Regions from separate parts of the Duganella sp. BJB1802 genome, predicted to be linked through region 1. Evidence: predicted binding sites of a transcription regulator. Region 1 holds the regulator's gene; each other region holds the start of a gene.
The links. The regulator sigma-54, encoded in region 1, starts transcription at its own class of promoters, with help from an activator protein. The targets are predictions, from matches to a motif close to TGGCANGNAANCTGCTTT.
Positions count from the first base shown of each region.

Region 1 (7,985 bases):
CGTCTTCAGCGAGGCGACGATGGCCGGCACCGAGCCGGCGCCGAAGTGGCGGTCGATGGCGGCGCGTTCGGCGGCCAGCTTGCTGTCGCCCGCCGCGTCCTTGAACGGCGCCGCGAAGGCGGCGATGGCGGCCCGCAAGCCGGTGCCCGGCGTCGCGTCAAGCAGGGCCGACAGCGCCGCCATCTCACTGCCCGGTACGAAGTGGTCGGCCAAGCCGGCGTGCAGCGCGTCGGCCGCGCCGATGGTCACGCCGGTCACGCCCAGGTAGCAGCCCAGCTTGCCCGGCGCGCGCGACAGGAAGTAGCTGCCGCCCACGTCAGGGAACAGGCCGATGTTCACCTCCGGCATGGCCATCTTCGTGCGCTCGGTGACGATGCGCACGCGGCAGCCGGGACCGCCCTGCGCCACGCCCATGCCGCCGCCCATGACCACGCCGTCCATCAGCGCGATGTAGGGCTTGGGATAAAAATGGATCAGGTGGTTGAGCGCGTACTCCTCGGTGAAGAAGTCCTCCACCAGCGCGCTGCCGCCCTGCGGCGTGGCGCGGCCGGCGTCGTAAAAGAAGCGGATGTCGCCGCCGGCGCAGAAGGCCTTCTCGCTGCTGCTGCGGATGACGACTGCGGCGATGGCGCTGTCGTCGCGCCATGCCAGCAGCGCCTGCGTGATCGCGCGCACCATCGCCAGCGATAAAGAGTTCAAGGCCTTGGGCCGGTCCAGCGTGATGAAGCCGGTTCCGTTGCTGACGCTGGTGTGGACGTATTCGCTCATGAGGTCGCAGGATAGTGGTGAAAACCCTATTCTATGCGGGCGCAAAAAAGGGCGCCAGTGCGCCCTTAGTTTGATGGTGCCGAGGCCGTTGTTATAGGGCGGCGGCAGCGGGTTCGTAGCTATCCGGGAGATGCTTGATCGCATCGTGGCCGTGCTCTTGGACCTTGGCTTTGTACTTCATGACCTGCCGATCCAGCTTGTCGACCAAGGTGTCGATGGCGGCGTACAGGTCCTGCGACAGGCTTTCCACGTAGACGGTCTTGCCCGACATGCGCAGGTTGATTTCAGCCTTCTGGCGTTTCTCTTTCTCTTTAAGGTTATCTACGGTCAGGATGACAGCAATATCAATCACTTGATCAAAGTGGCGGGTGACGCGTTCCAGCTTGCTCTGCACGTATTCACGGATGGCAGAGGTCACTTCGAGATGATGTCCACTGATGGTGAGATTCATACACACTCCTAAAGATAATGTCGCTTCTTACGGTTAGTGCGGGGCCCATTGCCACCGGGCGCGCAGGAACCAAGTAACTACAAAGACTTGCGGAGACTGACTGGCGGGATCTTTAAAGCTTCGCGATATTTGGCAACAGTTCGTCGCGCAATCACCATGCCTTGTTCTCCCAGCATGTCCGCAATCTTACTGTCGGATAAAGGATTTTTCGGGTCTTCTGCTCCTGTCAATTGCACGATGAGTGCGCGTATCGCCGTCGAACTTGCTTCCCCCCCCGCTTCGGTGGCGACATGGCTACCAAAGAAATATTTCAACTCAAACATGCCATGCGGGGTCAGCATATATTTTTGAGTTGTTACACGAGAAATAGTGCTCTCGTGTAGACCCAGTGTATCAGCAATTTCGCGAAGCACAAGGGGGCGCATGGCAACCGCGCCATGGGAGAAAAAGTTCTTTTGTCGTTCTACTATCGCTTGTGCGACGCGCAAAATCGTGTCGAAACGCTGGCGCATATTCTTGATCAGCCACTTCGCTTCCTGCAGCTGCGCGCCCATCGCGCCCTCGCCTTTTCCCTGCTTGAGCAGGTTGGCGTACATGGCGTTCACGCGCAGGCGCGGCATGACGTCGTTGTTGAGGCTCACTTGCCAGCCGTTGCGCGCTTTTTTGACGATCACGTCCGGCACCACGTAGTCCGACACGTCCGACGCGAACGCCGAGCCCGGATGTGGATTGCACTGGCGGATGACGGTTTGTGCTTCGCGCAAATCCTCGTCGTCGCACACCAGCGCCTTCTTCAATTTGTTGAAGTCGCGCTGGGCGAACCAGGTCAGATGATTTTCCACGATGGCCAGCGCCATGCGCCGCGTCACCATCGGTATGCCCGGCAGGCGCTTGATCTGCAGCGCCAAACATTCGGACGCGTTGCGCGCGCCCACGCCCATCGGGTCGAAGCTTTGCAGCAGCGACAAGGCGGTGCGCAGCTCGTCGATGTCCACCTCCAGCTCCTCCGGCAGGCGGGCGTGGATCTCGTCCAGCGATTCCTCGAGGTAGCCGTTCTCGTCCAGCGCGTCGATGATCAGCTCGACCAGCGCGCGGTCGCGCATCTCCAGCACCGTCACGCGCATCTGCTCCATCAGGTGCTCGCGCAGCGTGCAGTGGCTGGCCTCGAGCTGCGGGCGCGAATCCTCGTCGTCGGGCGCCTTGCTGCGGCCGGCGTCGCTCCAGTCGACGTCGGCGTCGCTGCTGGTGCTCTCGGTGTCGGCGGCCGGGCCGTCGTAGTTGTCGGCGTCGGCGGCAGGCGCTTCCTGGGCGTTGGGCGGGCCTTCGGGCGGCGCGTCGCCGACCGGGGCTTGTTGGCTGATGGCGCCGTCCGACAGCAGCCGCAGCGAGCGGTCCAGCGGGTCGTCGAGGCGCTCCAGCAGCGGATTATCGGTCAGCAGCTGTTCCAGTTCCTGATGCAGCTCCAGCGTCGACAGTTGCAGCAGCCGGATCGACTGCTGCAGCTGAGGCGTCAGCGCGAGGTGCTGCGACGTGCGCAGTTGCAAAGACTGTTTCATGGGTTTTACATACGGAAGTGTTCACCCAGATACACGCGACGCACCGATTCGTTGGCGATGATGTCGTCTGGCCGGCCTGAAGCCAATACCGTGCCCTGGTTGATGATATATGCGCGGTCGCAGATGCCCAGCGTCTCGCGCACATTGTGATCGGTAATGAGGACGCCGATGCCGCGTTCCTTGAGGAAGCGCACGATGCGCTGGATCTCAATGACGGCGATCGGGTCGACCCCGGCGAATGGTTCGTCGAGCAGCACGAAGCGCGGGTTGGTCGCCAGTGCGCGCGCGATCTCCACGCGGCGGCGCTCGCCGCCCGAGAGCGACAGCGCCTGGTTCTCGCGCAGCTTTTCGATCTGCAAATCGGCCAGCAGGGTATTGAGCCGTTCATCAATGGCAGCCTTGGATAAAGGCTTGCCGTCCACTTTCTGAATTTCGAGGACGGCGCGGATATTTTCTTCCACCGTCAGCTTGCGGAACACCGACGCTTCCTGCGGCAGGTAGGACAAGCCGAGCGAGGCGCGGCGGTGGATGGGCAGCGAGGAGATGTCGGTGCCGCTGATGTCGATGCTGCCGGCGTCCGACGGCACCAGGCCGACGATCATGTAGAACGAGGTGGTCTTGCCGGCGCCGTTGGGGCCGAGCAGGCCCACCACTTCGCCGCATTCGACCTGCAGGGAGACGTCATGCACGACCTGGCGCTTGCCGTAGGTCTTTTGCAGGCCGCGTACGATCAGGGTGCTACCGCAGGATGGTTCCATGCTCACTTCTCCGTGGCCGGCGGCGTCGACGCGGCCGGCGTGGTTGCTGGCGCGGTGGCCGGCGCGGCCGGGCGGATGGTCGGCTGGATCACCATGGTGCCGCGGCCGGCGCCCGGCTTGCTCTCGCCGGTGACGGTGTTCTTCACGGCGAACTGTTCCTTGCGGCTGTCGTAGGAGATGAACTCGCCGTTGACCTCGTCGCTGAGGCGGCCCGCTTCGAGGCGACGCACCTTGGCCTTGGAGAACAGCTTGACCAGGTCGGTCTTGTTGCTGTATTCGATGCGCTCGGCCTCGCCCTCGACCCACTGGTCGCCGGCGCCGTCGCGCTTCTGGCGGAAGGTGGCCGGCGTGCCGGGCGTGCTGGTGAGCACGACGAAGTCGTAGCCTTCGGGGTCGGTGGTCATCACCGCCTTGGGCGACTTCAGCAGCAAGGTGCCGCGCGTCAGGATCACGTTGCCGATCAGCGTCTTGACCTGCTTGACGTCGTCGATCTGCAGGTCGTCGTACTGGATCGTGGTCGGCTTGGTGGAGTCGGCCTTTTCCGCGTGGGCGGCACAGGCCGCCATCAGCAGCACGGCGGCCGAAAACATCAGTTTTTTCATCGTCATTCCATTCTTCATCGTTGGTTCTTCAATGGCCGGGGCGCGGCGGCAGCACCAGCTGCCCGCGTCCGCCCAGCTGCACTTCGCGGGTGGCGTTGTTGGCCTTCATGCCGACGCCGTTGGCGGTGGCGTTGCCGATTTCCAGCGCCACCGGCGCCGTGGTTTCCATCCGTTCCTCGTCCGGGTACACCGTCAGGGTCGAGGTCGTCATGCGCAGCGCCTGCGCCTTCGGCGTGGCCGGGCGCACCACGTCCACATTACCACTGAGCTTGACGCGCGTATTGCCCTGGTCGACATGGGCGGTGTCGGCATGCATATTCATCGGCGGCTGGTCGCCGGACAGGCTGTGCACGTACGGCTTGTCGATGTCGGAGGCGTCGCCGACCGGCCGGTGGGTCAGCTTCTCGCCGGAGATGATGTAGGCCGGCTGGCCGGTCTTGTTCATGCGGACCATGCTGAAGCGGTCGATGATGTAGTCCGGCTCGTCGCGGTGCTGGTCGGCCTGCGCCTGCTGGCCGGCCTGGTTGACCACCTGCACCAGCCAGAAGCTACCGACGGCGACCAACACACCGACCACCATCACGATGGTCAGCTGCCAGCGGTGGGCTGTTCTCTTATGCATGCTCGGTCCTCGTCAAACCAGGAACTGCGCCATCACGCGCTCGTACGTGCCCTGCGCGTGCAGCAGCAGTTCGCACACTTCGCGCACGGCGCCGCGGCCGCCGGCGGCGACCGTGGTGTGGTGGGCGCGCTCCAGCACCTCGGCGCGGCCGTTCGGCACGGCCACCGCGAAGCCGACGCGCGTGAGGATGGGCAGGTCGACCACGTCGTCGCCGATGAAGCCGACCTGCTCGGCGGTGAGGCCGGTCTTTTCCAGCAGCGCCTTGAACGGCGTGAGCTTGTCGTGGCCGCCCTGGTGCAGGAAGCCGATGCCGAGGTCGGCCGCGCGCTTGATCACCTGCGGCGACGTGCGCGCGCTGATGATGGCGGTCTGCACGCCGGACTCCTGCAGCAGCTTGATGCCCAGGCCGTCATGCACATTAAAGGTCTTGAGCGCCTCTCCCTCGGCGCCGTAGTGCAGGCTGCCGTCGGTCAGCACGCCGTCGACGTCGAAGATCATCAGCTTGACGCGCGCGGCGCGTTCCACATAGGTCGGTTCGGTCATCAGATCACCTTGGCGCGGGTCAGGTCGTGGATGTGCAATGCGCCGACCAGCTTGCCGTCGGCGTCGGTCACCAGCATCTGGTTGATGCGGAACTGCTCCATCACGGCGACGGCGTCGACCGCCAGCTTTTCCGGCGAGATGCTGCGCGGGTTGGCGTGCATGACGTCGCGGATCACGACCTTGGTGAAGTCCTGGACCTTCTCGATCATGCGGCGCAGGTCGCCGTCGGTGAACACGCCGATCGGCTTGTTGTCGGCGTCGACCACGGCGGTCATGCCCATGCCCTTCTGCGTGATCTCCAGCAGCGCGTCGGTCAGCTTGACGTCGGCGGTGACCTTGGGCACGGCGTCGCCGCTGCGCATGACGTCGCGCACATGGGTCAGCAGGCGGCGGCCCAGCGCGCCGCCCGGATGCGAGCGGGCGAAGTCCTCCTCCTTGAAGCCGCGCAGGTCCAGCAGCGCGACGGCGATGGCGTCGCCCAGCGCCAGCGTGACGGTGGTGGAGGTGGTCGGCGCCAGGTTCATCGGGCAGGCTTCCTTGGCCACGGCCACGTTCAGGTGGACGTCGGCGATGCCGGCCAGGCTGGAGCCGGGCTTGCCGGTCATGGCGATGACCTTGCTGCCCATGCGCTTGACCACCGGCAGGATGGTCATCAGCTCGGCGCTCTCGCCGGAGTAGGAAATGGCGATGAAGGCGTCGTCGGCGGTGACCATGCCGAGGTCGCCGTGGGCGGCTTCGGCCGGATGCACGAACAGCGCCGGCGTGCCGGTCGAGGCCAGCGTGGCGGCGATCTTGCGGCCGATGTGGCCGGACTTGCCGATGCCGGACACGACCACGCGGCCCTTGCAGTTCAGCAACAGTTCGATGGCCTGCACCACGCTGTCGTCGGCGTCCAGGCGGGCGTTCAGGGCGGCGATGGCCTCGGCCTCGTTCTGCAGGGTGTCGCGGGCAAGGCGCAACGCATGCGCGGCCATATTTGCGTCAAAAGCTTTCAGCATTGTTTTTTCATGGGTTACACTCATGCCCAAGTATAGCCGAATTGAGAAAGCAAAAAACTTGCCAGTAACAACATAAGGGCCCCTACAGCCCACAAACAACGAAATAATATTTTCTGGCCAGGTTGATATGACGTTTACACCTTTGGAATTGACCTTGTTGTTGCTGGGCAGCGCGGTGCTGGGCGTGGTCGCCTTCCGCATGCTGCAACTGCCGCCGATGCTGGGCTACCTGGCGGTCGGCATCCTGATCGGCCCCCACGCGCTGGGCCTGGCCGAGTCGAGCGAGGCCTTCCACTCGCTGGCCGAGTTCGGCGTGGTGTTCCTGATGTTCTCCATCGGGCTGGAATTCTCCCTGCCCAAACTCATGGCCATGCGCCGCATCGTGTTCGGGCTGGGCATGGCGCAGGTGGTGCTGACCATCGCCGCCACCATGGTGTTCGGCTGGGCCATCGCCACCCAGCTGCCGCCGGCCATCCACATCGGCTGGCAGGCCTCGTTCGCGCTGGGCGGCGCGCTGGCCATGTCGTCCACCGCCATCGTCTCCAAGATGCTGACCGAGCGGCTGGAGCTGGAAAGCGCGCACGGCCGCAAGATCATCGGCATCCTGCTGTTCCAGGATCTGGCCGTGGTGCCGCTGCTGATCCTGATCCCGTCGCTGGGCCAGCGGCCGGACGCGCTGGCCGAGACGCTGGCCTGGGCCGGCGTCAAGGCCGTGATCGTGCTGGCGCTGTTGCTGTTCTTCGGCCAGAAGCTGGTGCGCGGCTGGTTCACGGTGGTGGTCAAGCGGCGCTCGCAGGAACTGTTCATGCTCAACCTGCTGCTGATCACGCTGGGCGCGGCCTGGATCACCGAGCGCGCCGGCCTGTCGCTCGCGCTGGGCGCCTTCGTGGCCGGCATGCTGATCTCCGAGACCGAGTACAAGCACCAGGTGGAGGAGGACATCAAGCCCTTCCGCGACGTGCTGCTGGGACTGTTCTTCATCACCATCGGCATGCTGCTCAACGTGCGGCTGGTGATGACGCACTGGTGGCTGGTGCTGGTGCTGCTGGCGGGGCCGGTGCTGCTCAAGTTCGCGCTGATCGCCGGGCTGGCCAAGTTGTTCGGCGCCTCGGACGGCGTGTCGATGCGTACCGGCCTGGCGCTGGCGCAGGCCGGCGAGTTCGGCTTCGTGCTGCTGAACCTGGCCGGCGGCAGCCATCTGATGGACCCGCTCATCATCCAGGTGGTGCTGGCGTCGATGGTGCTGTCGATGCTGGTGGCGCCGTTCATCATCGCCAAGTCGGACCAGATCGTGATGAAGGTCTCCAGCAACGAATGGATGATGCAATCGCTGGCGCTGACCAAGATCGCCAGCCGCACCATGTCCACCAACAAGCACGTGATCGTGTGCGGCTTCGGCCGCAGCGGGCAGAGCCTGGCGACCCTGCTGGCCGAGGAAAATATCGACTACCACGCGCTGGACCTGGATCCGGAGCGGGTGCAGGAGGCGCAGACGGCCGGGCGCAACGTGTCCTACGGCGACGCCGCGCGGCGCGAAAGCCTGGTGGCGGCCGGCATCTACCGCGCCAGCGCGGTGGTGATCACCTACGCCAGCACGCCGTCGGCGCTGAAGGTGCTGCACCTGGTGCACGAGCTGGCGCCGACCTTGCCGGTGATCGTGCGCTCGTACGACGATACCGACCTCGAC
Region 1 is NZ_JABWEF010000009.1:88-8,072, forward strand. Features, by position in the region: partial or broken gene HUX88_RS15385 (3-hydroxyisobutyryl-CoA hydrolase) at 1-768, opposite strand, end outside; gene hpf (ribosome hibernation-promoting factor, HPF/YfiA family) at 860-1,219, opposite strand; gene HUX88_RS15395 (RNA polymerase factor sigma-54) at 1,297-2,775, opposite strand; gene lptB (LPS export ABC transporter ATP-binding protein) at 2,781-3,533, opposite strand; gene lptA (lipopolysaccharide transport periplasmic protein LptA) at 3,536-4,135, opposite strand; gene lptC (LPS export ABC transporter periplasmic protein LptC) at 4,164-4,757, opposite strand; gene HUX88_RS15415 (HAD family hydrolase) at 4,770-5,300, opposite strand; gene HUX88_RS15420 (SIS domain-containing protein) at 5,300-6,298, opposite strand; gene HUX88_RS15425 (monovalent cation:proton antiporter family protein) at 6,426-7,985, shown strand, end outside.

Region 2 (7,985 bases), on a different contig from region 1:
ATATGTGTTCCATCCCGGCGCCGGCATGAACATCGACGCCGCCACGCTCGACGCCTCGGCGATGAGCAACTACGTCAGCACCGCCAACACGGTCAGGAACACCGGCTTCAGCGAGTTCCTCATGAAGCTGATTCCGTCCACGGCGGTGAGCGCGTTCACCTCGGGCGATGTGCTGCAGGTGCTGCTGTTCTCGGTGCTGTTCGGCTGCGCGCTGTCGCTGGTCGGCGAACGGGCGGCGCCGGTGGCCACGCTGATCGACGGCCTGGCCGCCGCCTTCTTCAAGTGCATGTCCTTCATCATCAAGCTGGCACCGCTGGGCGTGTTCGGCGCGATCGCCTTCACCGTCGGCAAATACGGCATCGGCTCGCTCAAGCAGCTGGGCATGCTGGTGCTGCTGTTCTACGGCGCGGTGGCCATCCTGGTGTTCGGCATCCTCGGCACGATTCTGCGGCTGGCCGGTTTCAACATCCTCAAGCTGATCGGCTACCTGCGCGAGGAACTGCTGATCGTGCTGGGCACCGCCTCGTCCGACAGCGTGCTGCCGCAGGTGATGCGCAAGCTGAAGTACCTGGGCATCAAGGATGCCACCGTCGGCCTGGTCATCCCGACCGGCTACTCCTTCAACCTCGACGCCTTCTCGATCTACCTGACGCTGGCGGCGGTGTTCATCGCCCAGGCCACCAACACGCCGCTGGCGGGCAGCGACCTGCTGGCGATCCTGGCCATCGCGCTGATCACCTCCAAGGGCGCGCACGGCGTGCCCGGCTCGGCGATCGTGATCCTGGCGGCCACGCTGACGGCCATCCCGGCGATTCCCGTGGTCGGCCTGGTGCTGGTGCTGTCGGTGGACTGGTTCATGGGCATCGCCCGCGCCGCCGGCAACCTGCTGGGCAACTGCGTGGCCACCGTGGTGGTGGCCGCCTGGGAGAAGGACATCGACCGCGAGCGCGCCCACGCGGTCCTGAACGACAACCGCGCCGCCATCGAACGCTACGACGCCGAGCAGCTCAAGCTCGACGCGGCGGCGGGACAGCCGGGCTGATTCATCCACCGCACCACCACCTCCAGAAAAAGAAAAGGGATCTATGAACAAATCGTATAAATCGTTTACCGCGCTGGCCGTCCTGGCAGCCACCGCCGGCGTGGCGCAGGCCCAGTCGGCCGTCACGGTGTATGGCAACATCGACCTTGGCGTGTTCAAGAAGACCGGCTCCACGCTCAGCGAAGGCCGCCGCGATAACAACCGGCTGGGTTTCAAGGGTGTCGAGGACCTGGGCGATGGCTTGAAGGCGCTGTTTCAGCTGGAGATACGCTACGACCCGGACGTCGGCACCATCGAAGGTACGAGCCGTCCATTGTTCCAGGGCCAGAGCAGGGTGGGGCTGCAGGGCGGCTTCGGCACGCTGCGCATCGGGCGCGGCCTGACGGCGCTGCAGGACTCGAACGTGGCGTTCGAACCGTTTCGCGGCACGCCCAGCACTGCGGGCTTCATCACCGACCTGATGGTGGCCGGTTACACCAGCCAGCCGCTCGATCCGGCCGGCTCGTCGGCCAACCGGTTTTCCAATGCGGTGTTCTACAACTCGCCGGAGATCGCCGGCCTGCAGCTCAACGTCACCGTCGCGACGCGCGAGGCCAACGGCAATCCGGTGCTGATCGGCCGCGGCACGCAGGCGGCGCCGCAGTACGCGGCCAACGCCGCGCTGACCAGCAATCCGTACTCGGTTTCGGCCACCTACCGCGCCGGCATCTTCGCGGCGATGCTGGCGGCCGAACGCAACGCGGCTGAAACAAAACTGTGGTCGGTGGCCGGCTCGGTGCAGGCGCGGCCGGACCTGAAACTGGTGGCTTCGTACCAAAGCCAGGATCAGGAGCATACGGTGGCCGTGAATTCGGTCACCAAGGCGTGGGTGGTCGGCGCCAACCTGGATATCGGTCCGGGGACCCTGTTGGCGGGCTATGGCCGCAAGACGCCGGATGGCGCCGTGCCGACCAAGCAGATAGGACTGGGCTACGAATACGGACTGTCGAAGCGCACCTTCCTGTACGCAGACGCCTCCAACCGCAAGGCGGCGACGTCGGTCAATTTCTACGGCGTGGGCATCCACCACAAGTTCTGAGGCAGCCCGCCGCCGCGCCTGCGCCGGCCCGGATGGGCGGGCGCAGGCATGTACTACATCCCCGCTTACTGGCCGGCCTTGGCTTCCAGTTCCGCCAGGCGCGCTTCCAGCGCTTCCAGCTTGGCGCGGGTCTTGGCCAGCACTTGCGCCTGCACATCAAATTCCTCGCGCGTCACCAGGTCCAGCTTGGCGAAGCCCTGGGTCATCATCGATTTGACGTTCTTCTCGATGTCCTTTGCTGGTGAGTTTTCGATGGCCTGATTGATCTTGCTTTGCAAGTCATTGAAAAAAGTGTTCATATCCATAATATTCCTTGATCTAACCGGCCTGGCACTGCACCATTGCAGTGCGCCTCGGCCTTATTGTGGTGCGAAATTCGGAAAAATCACCGCCGCACCCACCCCATTCTCACATTTCTTTCAAATGCGGTCCCGTTGCCGATGTCGTTACGGCTGCTATCACCTCGACAAGATTAGCTGGCACGCATTCTGCTAAAGAAGCCATGAACGCTTTATCGCTTCGCTTCACAGAAGGATTTTAAACCGCAACTGCTAATTGAGTTCAACTACACAAGGAAAACAACTATGAAAAGCTTGAGCAAGAACTTCACCCTGATTGCAGCGTTGACATTAGCATTCGCCTCCATGAGCGCCAGCCTGGCGCGCGCCGAAGACGCGACACCCGCGCCGGAAGCGAAACCAGACAACGAAGTCAGCTTCAACGCTGCCGTTGTCAGCGACTACCGCTACCGCGGCGTATCGCAGAGCCGCCTGAAACCTGCACTGCAGGGCGGCGCGGACTACACGCACAATCCGACCGGCTTCTACGCCGGCACCTGGCTGTCCACCATCAAATGGACCAAGGATGCGGGCGGCGATGGCAATGTCGAATGGGATCTGTACGCCGGCAAGCGCGGCGAGATCGTCAAGGACGTCAGCTACGACGTCGGCGGCCTGTACTACTACTATCCGTCCAACGGCCTGCACCCGAACGCCAACACCTTCGAATTGTACGGCCAGATCGGCTACGGTCCCGTCACGCTGAAATACTCGCAGTCGACCACCAACCTGTTCGGCTTCTCCGACAGCAAGAACAGCGGCTACCTCGACGCCTCCGGCAACTTCGAGCTGACCGACGGCTATGTGCTGAACGCGCACGCCGGCCACCAGAACGTAAAACACAACGGCGCCTCCAGCTATACCGACTACAAGCTGGGCGTGACCAAAGATTTCGGCGTAGTGACGGTGGCATTGGCGGCGGTCTATGCCGACACGAAAGCCTACGTCGGACCGGACGGGAAGAACCTGGCCAAAACCGGGGCTGTCCTGACCATTTCCAAAACCTTCTAAGCGAGGCCTGTATGAAACTGATTACCGCCATTATCAAGCCGTTCAAGCTCGATGAGGTCCGCGAGGCCCTCTCGGCGATCAACGTGCAAGGCATCACCGTGACCGAGGTCAAGGGCTTCGGTCGCCAGAAAGGCCACACCGAGCTGTACCGCGGTGCGGAATACGTGGTGGACTTCCTGCCCAAGACCAAGATCGAAGCGGCGGTGGACGACGCCGTCGTTGAACAGGCGATCGAAGCCATCGAAGGCGCTGCCCGCACCGGCAAGATCGGCGACGGCAAGATCTTCGTGTACAACCTGGAACAAGTCATACGTATTCGTACCGGCGAAACCGGCAACGAAGCTCTTTAAGGGGAAGATTGATGAAAAAAACTATAACAACGTTGCTGGCTGGGGTTGCCGTCCTGTTCGCGCTGTCCGCGCCGGTGCTCGCCGAGGACGCCAAGCCGGCGGCTTCGGCGCCGGTCGCCTCGGCCCCTGCGGCCGCCGCACCGGCTGCGTCCGCACCGGCAGCACCTGCGCCTGAAGCGGCGCCGGCCGCCGCTGCCCCAGCTGCGGCTCCCGCTGCCGCCGCAGCGCCTGCCGCAGCACCCGCACCTGTCCCGAACAAGGGCGACACCGCCTGGATGATGGTGTCGACCATCCTGGTCATCATGATGTCGATTCCCGGCCTGGCGCTGTTCTACGGCGGCCTGGTCCGTTCCAAGAACATGCTGTCCATCCTGCTGCAGGTGTTCACCATCTTCGCGCTGATCATCGTGCTGTGGTGCGTGTACGGCTACTCGCTGGCCTTCACCGAAGGCAATTCCTTCATCGGTAAATTCGACCGTCTGTTCCTGAACGGCATCTGGGATCCGGCCAAGGCCACGTTCTCGACCGCCGCCACCTTCAGCAAAGGCGTCGTCATTCCCGAGTTCGTGTACGTGGTGTTCCAGGCGACCTTCGCCGCCATCACCTGCGGCCTGATCGTCGGCTCCTTCGCCGAACGCGCCAAGTTCACCGCCGTGCTGGCTTTCGTCGTGCTGTGGTTCACCTTCGCCTACCTGCCGGTCGCCCACATGGTCTGGTTCTGGACCGGCCCTGACGCGATCAAGGATGCGGCAACGCTGGCGACCGAAACCGCCAAGGCCGGCTTCCTGTGGCAAAAAGGCGCGCTGGACTTCGCCGGCGGCACCGTGGTGCACATCAACGCCGCAGTCGCCGGCCTGGTGGGCGCCTACATGATGGGCAAACGCGTCGGCTACGGCCGCGAATCCATGGCGCCGCACTCGCTGACCATGACCATGATCGGCGCTTCGCTGCTGTGGGTGGGCTGGTTCGGTTTCAACGCCGGTTCGGCACTGGAAGCGGGCGACGTCGCCGCGCTGGCCTTCGTCAACACGCTGCTGGCCACCGCCGCCGCCACCATGTCGTGGCTGCTGGGCGAGTGGATCGTCAAGGGCAAGCCTTCGATGCTGGGTGCCGCTTCGGGCGCCGTTGCCGGCCTGGTGGCCATCACCCCGGCCTGCGGTTACGTCGGTCCCATGGGCTCGCTGATCATGGGCCTGCTGGCCGGTGTCATCTGCCTGTGGGGCGTGAACGGTTTGAAACGCCTGCTGGGCGCTGACGACTCGCTGGACGTGTTCGGCGTGCACGGCGTCGGCGGTATCCTGGGTGCGCTGCTGACCGGCGTGTTCGCTTCGCCATCGCTGGGCGGCCAGGGCATCTTCGACTACGTCACCAACAAGATGTCGGCCGATCCATACTCGATCGTCAGCCAGGTCACCATCCAGGCGACCGCCATCGGCACCACCATCCTGTGGTCGGCTGTCGTATCGCTGATCGCCTACAAGCTGGTCGACATCGTCATCGGCCTGCGCGTGCCGGAAGAAGAGGAACGCGAAGGCCTGGACATCACCAGCCATGGCGAGTCCGCCTACCATGCCTGATTGATAACGTTGCACAGGCCCGCCACGGCGGGCCCCTCGAAAGCGCCTCTTTGTAGGCGCTTTTTTTATTTCCCGCCTTTAAAATAGGGTTTTCGCCCCGATTTGGGCTATCTGCACGGTAATATCCGATGTTCTGCGTGCCTGGAGGGTCGTCCTCCCGCATCATTTAAGGAAGTAATCATGGTTCCCCATCTCGCCACGGCCCTGACCGGACCGCTGCTCGACCTCGAAGAAAAAATCCTGGCCGCGACGCCGGCCATTGAGCGCTGGTTCCGCCTGGAGTGGCAGGAACACACGCCGCCGTTCTATTGCTCGGTCGACATGCGCAACGCCGGCTACAAGCTGGCGCCGGTCGACACCAACCTGTTCCCCGGCGGCTTCAACCATTTGGCGACCGAAATGCTGCCGCTGTCGGTGCAGGCCGCCATGGCCGCGATCGACAAGTATTGCCCCGACGCCCGCAACCTGCTGCTGATCCCGGAGGTGCACGAGCGCCATCCGACCTACTGGCAGAACGTGGCCCGGCTGATGCAGATCTTCCGCCAGACCGGCCTGCACGTGCGCCTGGGTTCGCTGTCGCCGGAAATCACCCAGCCGACCCCGCTGCCCCTGCCGGACGGCAACATGCTGGTGGTCGAGCCGCTGGTGCGCTCGGCCAACGGCCGCCGCCTGGGCCTGAAGGATTTCGACCCGTGCACGATCCTGCTGAACAACGACCTGTCGGCCGGCATTCCTGACATTTTGCAGAACATCCACGAGCAAAGCCTGCTGCCACCGCTGCACGCCGGCTGGGCCCTGCGCCGCAAGAGCAACCACATGAACGCCTACGACGAGGTGGTCAAGAAGTTCGGCAAGCTGATCGGCGTCGATCCGTGGATGCTCAATCCCTTCCACGCCAAGTGCGACGCGGTCAACTTCCGCACCGGCGAGGGCTACGATTGCCTGGCCGCCAACGTTGACACCTTGCTGTCCAAGATCAAGAAGAAGTACAAGGAATACGGCATCAAGGACCAGAAGCCGTTCGTGATCGTCAAGCCGGATGCCGGGACCTACGGCACCAGCATCCTGACGATCAAGGATTCCAGTGAAATCAAGGACTTGAGCCAGGCCCAGCGCGACAAGATGATCGTCATCAAGGATGGCAAGGAAGTGACCGACTTCATCATCCAGGAAGGCGTGCCGACCTTCGAGAGTATCAAGGACGCGGTGGCCGAGCCGGTGGTCTACATGATCGACCGCTACGTGGTGGGCGGCTTCTACCGCGTGCACGCCGAGAAGGGCATCGACCAGAACCTCAACGCGCCCGGTTCGCAGTACGTGCCGCTGGCGTTCGCCCAGCAGCACGCGGTGCCGGACCTGAAGGCCAAGCCGGGCACGGCCGCGCCCAACCGTTTCTACGTGTACGGCGTGGTGGCGCGGCTGGCGCTGCTGGCGGCGTCGCTGGAAATGGAGCGCACCGATCCGAACCCCGAAGTCTACTAAGCGCCCGGGGAGCGGACTGGTCCGCTCCCCGGTGCCGCCGGCGAATCTCGGCTAAAATCAGGCATTACCCAGAATGGATGCGCCCATGAAAATAGCTTTCCTCGCCGATCCCTTGGCCAGCTTCAAGACCTACAAGGACTCGACCTACGCCATGATGGTGGAAGCGGCCAAGCGCGGCCACACCGTCTACGCCTTCGAGCAAAACGACATGGCGCTGGATGGCGGCGTGGTCTACGCCAACGCGGCCGTGATCACCATGACCGGCGACAGCCACGACTGGTACCGCGCGGCGCCGTCCCACGAAACCAACCTGGGCGATTTCGACGCCATCATCCAGCGCAAGGACCCGCCGTTCGACATGGAGTACATCTACGGCACCTACCTGCTGGAGCTGGCCGAAAAGCAGGGCGCGCAGGTGTTCAACAAGCCGTCGGCGATCCGCGACCACAACGAGAAGCTGTCGATCGCCCAGTTCAGCCAGTACACCTCGCCGACCCTGGTGACCTCCGACGAAGCCCGCATCCGCGCCTTCCAGAAGCACCATGGCGACATCATCCTCAAGCCGCTCGACGGCATGGGCGGCGCCGGCGTGTTCCGCGTGACGGCCGACGGCATGAACCTCGGCTCCATCATCGAAACGCTGACCGACAACGGCGCGCGCACCATCATGGTGCAACGCTACATTCCCGAAATCGTGCAGGGCGACAAGCGCATCCTGGTGATCGGCGGCAAGCCGGTGCCGTATTGCCTGGCGCGCATCCCGCAGAACGGCGAAGTGCGCGGCAACCTGGCGGCCGGCGGCATGGGCGTGGCCCAGCCGCTGACCGAGCGCGACGCTGAAATCGCCAACGCGCTGGGCCCGATACTGGCCGCCCGTGGCCTGTTGCTGGTAGGATTAGATGTTATCGGTGATTGCCTCACGGAAGTGAACGTCACCAGTCCAACCTGCTTCCAGGAAATCACCCAGCAAACGGGCTTCCCGGTGGCGGCGATGTTCCTCGACGCCGTCGAAGCGGCCGTGGCGCAGGGCAAACAACTTAAAAATTAACAATAATGCCGGACGCCGTCAAAAAACGTCCGCGCTCACTGGCGGTTTAAGAATATGGT
Region 2 is NZ_JABWEF010000003.1:452,710-460,694, reverse strand. Features, by position in the region: gene HUX88_RS07575 (C4-dicarboxylate transporter DctA) at 1-1,042, shown strand, start outside; gene HUX88_RS07570 (porin) at 1,086-2,120, shown strand; gene HUX88_RS07565 (accessory factor UbiK family protein) at 2,186-2,425, opposite strand; gene HUX88_RS07560 (TorF family putative porin) at 2,705-3,469, shown strand; gene HUX88_RS07555 (P-II family nitrogen regulator) at 3,481-3,819, shown strand; gene HUX88_RS07550 (ammonium transporter) at 3,831-5,396, shown strand; gene gshA (glutamate--cysteine ligase) at 5,577-6,878, shown strand; gene gshB (glutathione synthase) at 6,964-7,926, shown strand; gene HUX88_RS07535 (PTS sugar transporter subunit IIA) at 7,981-7,985, shown strand, end outside.
Region 2: a site for sigma-54 is predicted at 2,598-2,615, ahead of HUX88_RS07560 (TorF family putative porin). Genes of this name have one in related genera too.

Region 3 (7,985 bases), on a different contig from region 1:
CCAGTCGCGCGACGAGCCTTGGCCGTAGTCGGCGCCGGCGATCACGATCAGCGGCTGCTTGCGTTCCATGTAGGTCTCGATGGCTTCCCACATGCGGGTGACTTTGCCCTCCGGCTCCACGCGCGCCAGCGAACCGGCTTTGACTTTGCCGTCGGCGTCGCGCACCATCTCGTTCTTCAGCGTCGGATTGGCGAAAGTGGCGCGTTGCGCGGTCAGGTGGTCGCCGCGGTGGGTGGCGTAGGAGTTGAAGTCCTCTTCCGGCAGGCCCATTTTCGCCAGGTACTCGCCGGCCGCGCTGTTCAACATGATCGCGTTCGACGGCGACAGGTGGTCGGTGGTGATGTTGTCGCCCAGGACCGCCAGCGGCAGCATGCCCTTCAGCGGACGAGCACCGGCCAGCGCGCCCTCCCAGTACGGCGGACGGCGGATGTAGGTGGTCTGCGGACGCCAGTCGTACAGCGGCTTCACTTTCACGCCGTCGTCTTCCTGCTTGGCGAACATCGGGATGTAGACCTTGTTGTACTGCGCCGGCTTGACGCTGGACGCGACCAGCGCGTCGATTTCTTCGTCGGTCGGCCAGATGTCCTTCAGCGTGACCGGCTGGCCGTTGGCGTCGAGGCCGAGGACATCCTTTTCGATATCGAAGCGGATCGTGCCGGCGATGGCGTAGGCCACCACCAGCGGCGGCGAAGCCAGGAAGGCCTGCTTGGCGTATGGGTGGATGCGGCCGTCGAAGTTGCGGTTACCCGACAATACAGCGGTGGCGTACAGGTCGCGGTCGATCACTTCCTTCTGGATCACCGGATCGAGCGCGCCGGACATGCCGTTGCAGGTGGTGCAGGCGTATGCGACCACGCCGAAGCCCAGCTGCTCCAGCTCGGGCATCAGGCCCGCTTCCTCCAGGTACAACGTCACGGTCTTGGAGCCGGGCGCCAGCGAGCTTTTCACCCATGGCTTGCGGGTCAGGCCGCGCGCGTTGGCGTTGCGGGCCAGCAGGCCGGCGGCGATCATGTTGCGCGGGTTGTTGGTGTTGGTGCAGCTGGTGATGGCGGCGATGATGACGGCGCCGTCAGGCATCAGGCCAGGCTCGTTCTCCACCACGCCGCTGATGCCGCGCGCGGCCAGCTCGGAGGTCGGCACGCGGTTGTGCGGATTCGACGGACCGGCGATGGTACGCACCACCGACGACAGGTCGAACTTCAGCACGCGCTCGTACTCGGCGGTCTTCAGGGCTTCGCCCCACAGCCCGGTCTCTTTGGCGTAGGTCTCCACCAGCTTGACCAGTTCATCATCGCGGCCGGTCAGCTTGAGGTACTTGATGGTCTGCTCGTCGATGTAGAACATCGCGGCGGTGGAGCCGTATTCCGGCGCCATGTTGGAGATGGTCGCGCGGTCGCCCAGCGTCAGGTGCGATGCGCCCTCGCCGAAGAACTCCAGGTAGGACGAGACGACCTTCTGTTTGCGCAGGAACTCGGTCAGCGCCAGCACGGTGTCGGTGGCGGTGATGCCGGCCTGCGGCTTGCCCGTCAGTTCAACGCCGATGATGTCCGGCAGCCGCATCCACGATGCGCGGCCCAGCATCACGCTCTCCGCTTCCAGGCCGCCGACGCCGATGGCGATCACGCCCAGCGCATCGACCATCGGCGTGTGCGAATCGGTGCCGACCAGCGTATCCGGGAAGGCCACGCCGTCCACGGCCTGAATGACCGGCGACATGCGTTCCAGATTGATCTGGTGCAGGATGCCGTTACCCGGCGGGATCACGTCGACGTTCTTGAACGCCTTCTTGGTCCAGTTGATGAAATCGAAGCGGTCCTCGTTGCGGCGGTCCTCGATGGCGCGGTTCTTGTCGACGGCGTCGGGATCGAAGCCGCCGCATTCGACGGCCAGCGAGTGGTCGACCACCAACTGGGTCGGCACCACAGGATTGACCAGCGCGGGATCGCCGCCTTGCAGCGCGATGGCGTCGCGCAGGCCGGCCAGGTCGACCAATGCGGTCTGGCCGAGGATGTCGTGGCAGACCACGCGCGCGGGGAACCATGGGAAGTCCAGGTCGCGTTTACGCTCGATCAGTTGCGACAGCGAGGCATTGAGCGTCGCAGGATCGCAGCGGCGCACCAGGTTCTCGGCCAGCACACGCGAGGTGTATGGCAGCTTGGCCCAGGCGCCCGGCTGGATCGCGTCGACCGCGGCGCGCGCGTCGAAGTAATCGAGCTTAGTACCCGGCAGGGATTTGCGGAATTGGGTGTTCATTATTTGCGGTCCTTGATCGGCACGAATTTCAGGTCTTCAGGACCGACGTAGTTCGCGCTTGGACGAATGATCTTGTTGTCGATGCGCTGTTCGATGATGTGCGCGGCCCAGCCGGACGTGCGCGAGATGACGAACAGCGGCGTGAACATCGCGGTCGGCACACCCATCATGTGGTAGGACACGGCCGAGAACCAGTCCAGGTTCGGGAACATCTTCTTGATGTCCCACATGACGGTTTCCAGGCGCTCGGCGATGTCGAACATCTTCATCGAGCCGGCTTCCTGCGACAGATTGCGCGCCACTTCCTTGATGACGACGTTGCGCGGGTCGGAGATGGTGTACACCGGATGGCCGAAGCCGATCACCACTTCCTTGTTGGCGACGCGGTTGCGGATGTCCGCTTCGGCTTCGTCGGCGTTTTCGTAGCGCTTCTGGATCTCGAAGGCGAATTCGTTGGCGCCGCCGTGTTTGGGGCCGCGCAGCGCGCCGATCGCGCCGGTGATGGCGGAGTGGATGTCCGAACCCGTGCCGGCGATGACGCGGCTGGTGAAGGTGGAGGCGTTGAACTCGTGTTCCGCGTACAGGATCAGCGAGGTGTGCATCGCCTGCACCCAGCTGTCGGATGGCTTCTCGCCGTGCAGCAGGTGCAGGAAGTGGCCGCCGATGGAGTCGTCGTCGGTTTCCACGTCGATGCGCTTGCCGTTGTGGCTGAAGTGGTACCAGTACAGCAGCATCGAGCCGAAGGAAGCCATCAGGCGGTCGGCGATGTCGCGCGCGCCCGGCACGTTGTGGTCATCCTTTTCCGGCAGCGTGCAGCCGAGTACCGAGACGCCGGTACGCATCACGTCCATCGGGTGCGCCGATGCGGGCAGTGCTTCCAGTGCGGCTTTCAGCGATGCCGGCAGGCCGCGCAGCGAACGCAGTTTGGCTTTGTAGCCTTTCAGTTCGGCTCTGGTCGGCAGTTTGCCGTGGACCAGCAGGTAGGCGATTTCTTCGAACTCGCAGGTGTTGGCGACGTCGAGGATGTCGTAGCCGCGGTAGTGCAGGTCATTGCCGGTTTTGCCGACGGAGCACAGTGCGGTGTTACCTGCGGTGACGCCGGACAGGGCGACGGATTTTTTTGGCTTGAAGGTAGCTTCGGTCATTTCAGGGTCTCCTCGAATCGATTATTTTTTCTGTGCGGCGAACAGTGCATCCAGCTTCTGCTCGAAGCTGTGGTAGTTGATGCGTTCATACAGTTCGGCGCGGGTTTGCATGGTGTCGACCACGTTCTGCTGGGTGCCGTCGCGGCGGATCGCGCCGTAGACGTTTTCCGCGGCCTTGTTCATGGCGCGGAAGGCGGACAGCGGATACAGCACCAGGCCCACGTCGGCGCCGCGCAATTCGTCCACGGTGAACAGCGGCGTCGAGCCGAATTCGGTGATGTTGGCCAGCACCGGCACTTTGACGGCGGCGGCGAATTTTTTGTACATATCGAGGCTGATCATCGCCTCCGGGAAGATCATGTCCGCGCCGGCTTCGACGCAGGCGACGGCGCGCTCGATGGCGGCGTCCAGTCCTTCGACGGCCAGCGCGTCGGTGCGGGCCATGATGACGAAGTTCTCGTCGGTGCGCGCATCGACGGCGGCGGCGATGCGGTCGACCATCTCCTGCTTGGTGACGATCTCCTTGCCCGGACGGTGGCCGCAGCGCTTGGCGCCGACCTGGTCTTCGATGTGCATGGCGGCGGCGCCGAACTTGATCATGGACTTGACGGTGCGCGCCACGTTGAAGGCGGAGGCGCCGAAGCCGGTGTCGACGTCGACCAGCAGCGGCAGGTCGCACACGTCGGTGATGCGGCGCACGTCGGTCAGCACGTCGTCCAGGTTGGAGATGCCCAGGTCCGGCAGTCCGAGCGAACCCGCCGCGACGCCGCCACCGGAAAGGTAGATCGCCTTGAAACCGGCGCGCTTGGCCAGCAGGGCGTGGTTGGCGTTGATCGCGCCGACCACCTGCAGTGGGGATTCTTCCTGGACGGCTTTGCGGAACGCGGCGCCTGCGGAGTATTGACTCATGTTCTGACCTTTCAATGTTGCAGTGAAGTTGGTCTATGCTTTGCAAGCGGCGTGCCAGATAGGCACACCATATAAATCAATGACTTACAAAATAGCGGCGTTACACTTATGTTTCAATTTGAAACATCGAAACAGATGAACTACAATTGAAACATGCGCCACTCCACGCCCCTGCCCTTCGACGCCAACGACAAACCGGTCATCTGGACGGTGTCGGTGTCGCGCCTGGCCGACCTGTTCCGCGACATCACGCTGGAATACGACGAGCTGGCGACCATCGAGCCGATCAACCTGGGCTTCGACGAGGCGGCGCGCCATATCCGCGAGCGCATGGCCACCGAGCGTTGCGACGCCGTCATCGCCGCCGGCTCCAACGCCGCGTATCTGAAGGGCCGCTTGTCGGTGCCGGTGGTGATCGCCAAATTCAGCGGCTTCGATGTGATGCAGGCGCTGGCGCGCGCGCGCCGTGTGTCGGACCGCATCGGCATCGTCACCTATCAGGACCGCTTGCCGGAGCTGGCCGAATTCGCCAACACCTTCGGCTTCGATGTCGAGCAGCGCACCTACGCCACCGAGGAGGACGCGCGCGCGCAGATCAACGACCTGAAGGCCGCCGGCATCAAGGCCATCGTCGGCGCCGGCCTGATCACCGACCTGGCCGAGGAAGCGGGACTGACCGGCGTATTCGTCTACTCCGCCGCCTCGATTCGCCACGCCTTCGACGACGCGCTGGAAATGGCGCGGTTGACGCAACTCGAAGCTAACCGTAGCCGCACGCGCGGCGCGGTGGTGGCGGACACGCTGCGCGCCAAGCATGGCATCAACGACCTGCGTGGCGACTCCGCCGCGATGGAGGCGCTGCGCCAGTCGGTGGTGCTGTATGCGAAGTCCCCGGCCACGGTGCTGATACAGGCGGAAACCGGCTGCGGCAAGGAGCTGGTGGCGCAGGCCATCCACCGCGAGAGCCCGCGCACGCTGGGCCAAAACCGACCCTTCGTCGCCGTCAATTGCGGCGCCATCGCGGAATCGCTGCTGGAGTCGGAACTGTTCGGCCACGAGGAAGGCGCCTTCACCGGCGCGCGGCGCGGTGGCCACGCTGGCCTGTTCGAGGCGGCCAATCGCGGCACGCTGTTCCTCGACGAGATAGGCGAAATGCCGCTGACGCTGCAAACCCGTTTGCTGCGCGTGCTGGAGGAACGGGAAGTGGTGCGCGTGGGCGGCACGCGGCCTATCGCCGTCAACGTACGCATCATCAGCGCCACCCACTGCGACCTGGAACAGCGCGTGCGCGAAGGCCGCTTCCGCGCCGACCTGTTCTACCGGCTGGCGGTGCTGCGCCTGACCATTCCACCGCTGCGCGCGCGGCTGGAGGACGTGATGACGCTGGCCGAATGGTCGCTGAAGAACGCACTGGCGTCGCTGGGCGCGCGGCCGCATCCGAACCTGCACGCTGAGATGACGGCCTGCGCGCCGCTGCTGCAGCACTACGACTGGCCAGGCAACGTGCGCGAACTGCGCAACCTGACCGAGCGCCTGGCGTTGTTCCTCGCCGCCGAGCCGCTGCAGGCGTTGACGCCGGCCTTCGTGCTGAGCGTGGCGCCGGAACTGGCTAACCGCACGGCCCCGCTGTCCGCCGGCGCAGGTCCTGTCAACGCCGCCGGCGCGCCGCCTCTTGCCCTGCCGGCCGCGCGGCCTTCCGCCGAAAGCGCGACCGCCGTGTTGGCCCGCTTCGGCGGCCGGCGCGACGCCGCCGCCGACTATCTCGGCATCAGCCGCACCACGCTCTGGCGCAAGCTGCGCGCAGAGGCCGGCGAATAACGCCTCGCGGAGCCGTGCCCCGGCGGGCACGGCGCAAGCGGTACTGGCGGCTACCGTTCATCCTTTTAAAAAAACCGCTCATCCAGTAGCCGTCGCCGGCGCGATGGCGGTTCGATAGCATGGCCTCACTTAATCACAACAACGGAGGTCAGCATGCCACGCTCGTTCATCAAACGTATCGCAACCATTGCCGCCAGCCTGGCGCTGGCCTACTCCGCCGGCGCTTCCGCCGCGGCCTCGCATCCGGCCTTCAAGGTGCAAGTCACCGGCCAAGGTGCTCCCGTGATCCTGATCCCCGGCCTGGCATCGTCCGGCGAAGTGTGGGACGGCACCGTCGCCCACTACTGCGGCAGCCGCCAGTGCCACGTCGTCACCCTGGCCGGGTTTGCCGGCGTGCCCGCCATCGAAGGCCCGCTGCTGCCGGCAGTGGAGCAGCAACTGAGCGACTACATCGCCGCCAATAAATTCGACCACCCCATCATCATCGGCCACAGCCTGGGCGGCTTCGTCGGCATGAAGCTGGCCGCCGACCATCCAGACCAGGTGGGCCGCCTGGTCATCGTCGACACCTTGCCAGCGCTGGCAGCGGTCCAGATGCCCAGCATAACAGGCGCGCAGATGAAGGAAATGGCGGCCGGCCTGCGGACCCGCATGGAGTCCATGGACGCGGAAGCCAAACGCGCCAACCAGATGAAAACCCTGCAATCCATGATCACCAAGCAGGAAGATATCGACCGCGCCGCCGCCTGGGGCAAGCAATCCGACCCAGCCACCGTCACCAACGCGATGGTCGAGATGATGAGCGAGGACATGCGCGCGGAAGTTGGCCGCATCAAGGCGCCCACGCTGGTGCTGGGCTCCTGGATCGCCTACAAGGACTATGGCAGCAAGCCGATGTTCGAGCAGATGTACAAGAGCCAGTACCAGCAACTGCCCAACGTGAAAGTGGAGCTTGCCGACAACGCCCGTCATTTCATCATGTACGACGATCCGGCTTGGATGTATGATCGCATCGATAACTTTTTGAAGTGATTCCATCATGACCGACGACCGTCCACTCATCGCGCGCCTGAACTGGTACTGGCTGTTCCAGCTGGCTGGATGGATGTTCCTGCCAGTGCTGCTGATCGCCATGACGCCGGGCGACAGCCACACGCCCCGCATGCTGGGCATATCCATGTGGGGCGTGGTGACCGGCCTGGTGATCTCGGACACCTGGCACCGGCTGCTCAAGCGCCAGATCCAGAACGGTGTGCGCGTCAGCTGGAAGGCGATGATGGCCGCCATCCTGGTGTTGGGGACCATTCACACCGCCGTGCAGACGGTCGGCTACCTGGTCATCAAGCCTTTCGGTGAAGTGCACGGCGTGGCCTGGGTACCGGGCGCGCTGATGTTCTGGTGGGGCGTCTATTTGGTGTGGAACACGTTCTACATGGCGGTGCAGTCGCTGCGCCGCGCCAACCGCCTGGAACAAGAGGCGCTGCGGCTGGAGATCAGCGCCAAGGACGCCGAACTGCGCGCCCTGCAGGCGCAGGTCAATCCGCATTTTTTTTTCAACAGTATGAACAGCGTGCGCGCGCTGGTTTATGAGGACAGGGATTCGGCCGCGCTGATGATCGACCAGCTGGCGAGCGTGATGCGCTATGCGCTGCAATCGGGCCAGCACGATACGGTCCCGCTGGCGGCGGAGATCGAAGCCGTGCAAGCCTATCTGGCGATTGAAAAAATCCGCTTCGAGGAACGCATGCGGGTCAGCGTGGAAATCGGACTGGGTCTGGATCAGGTGCGTATTCCACCGATGGCCTTGCAGACGCTGGTGGAGAACGCCGTCAAGTACGGCGTCGAGGCCAGCCCCACCGG
Region 3 is NZ_JABWEF010000020.1:82,400-90,384, reverse strand. Features, by position in the region: gene acnD (Fe/S-dependent 2-methylisocitrate dehydratase AcnD) at 1-2,253, opposite strand, end outside; gene prpC (2-methylcitrate synthase) at 2,253-3,398, opposite strand; gene prpB (methylisocitrate lyase) at 3,420-4,307, opposite strand; gene prpR (propionate catabolism operon regulatory protein PrpR) at 4,461-6,125, shown strand; gene HUX88_RS26170 (alpha/beta fold hydrolase) at 6,279-7,157, shown strand; gene HUX88_RS26165 (sensor histidine kinase) at 7,165-7,985, shown strand, end outside.
Region 3: a site for sigma-54 is predicted at 4,347-4,364, ahead of prpB (methylisocitrate lyase). Genes of this name have one in related genera too.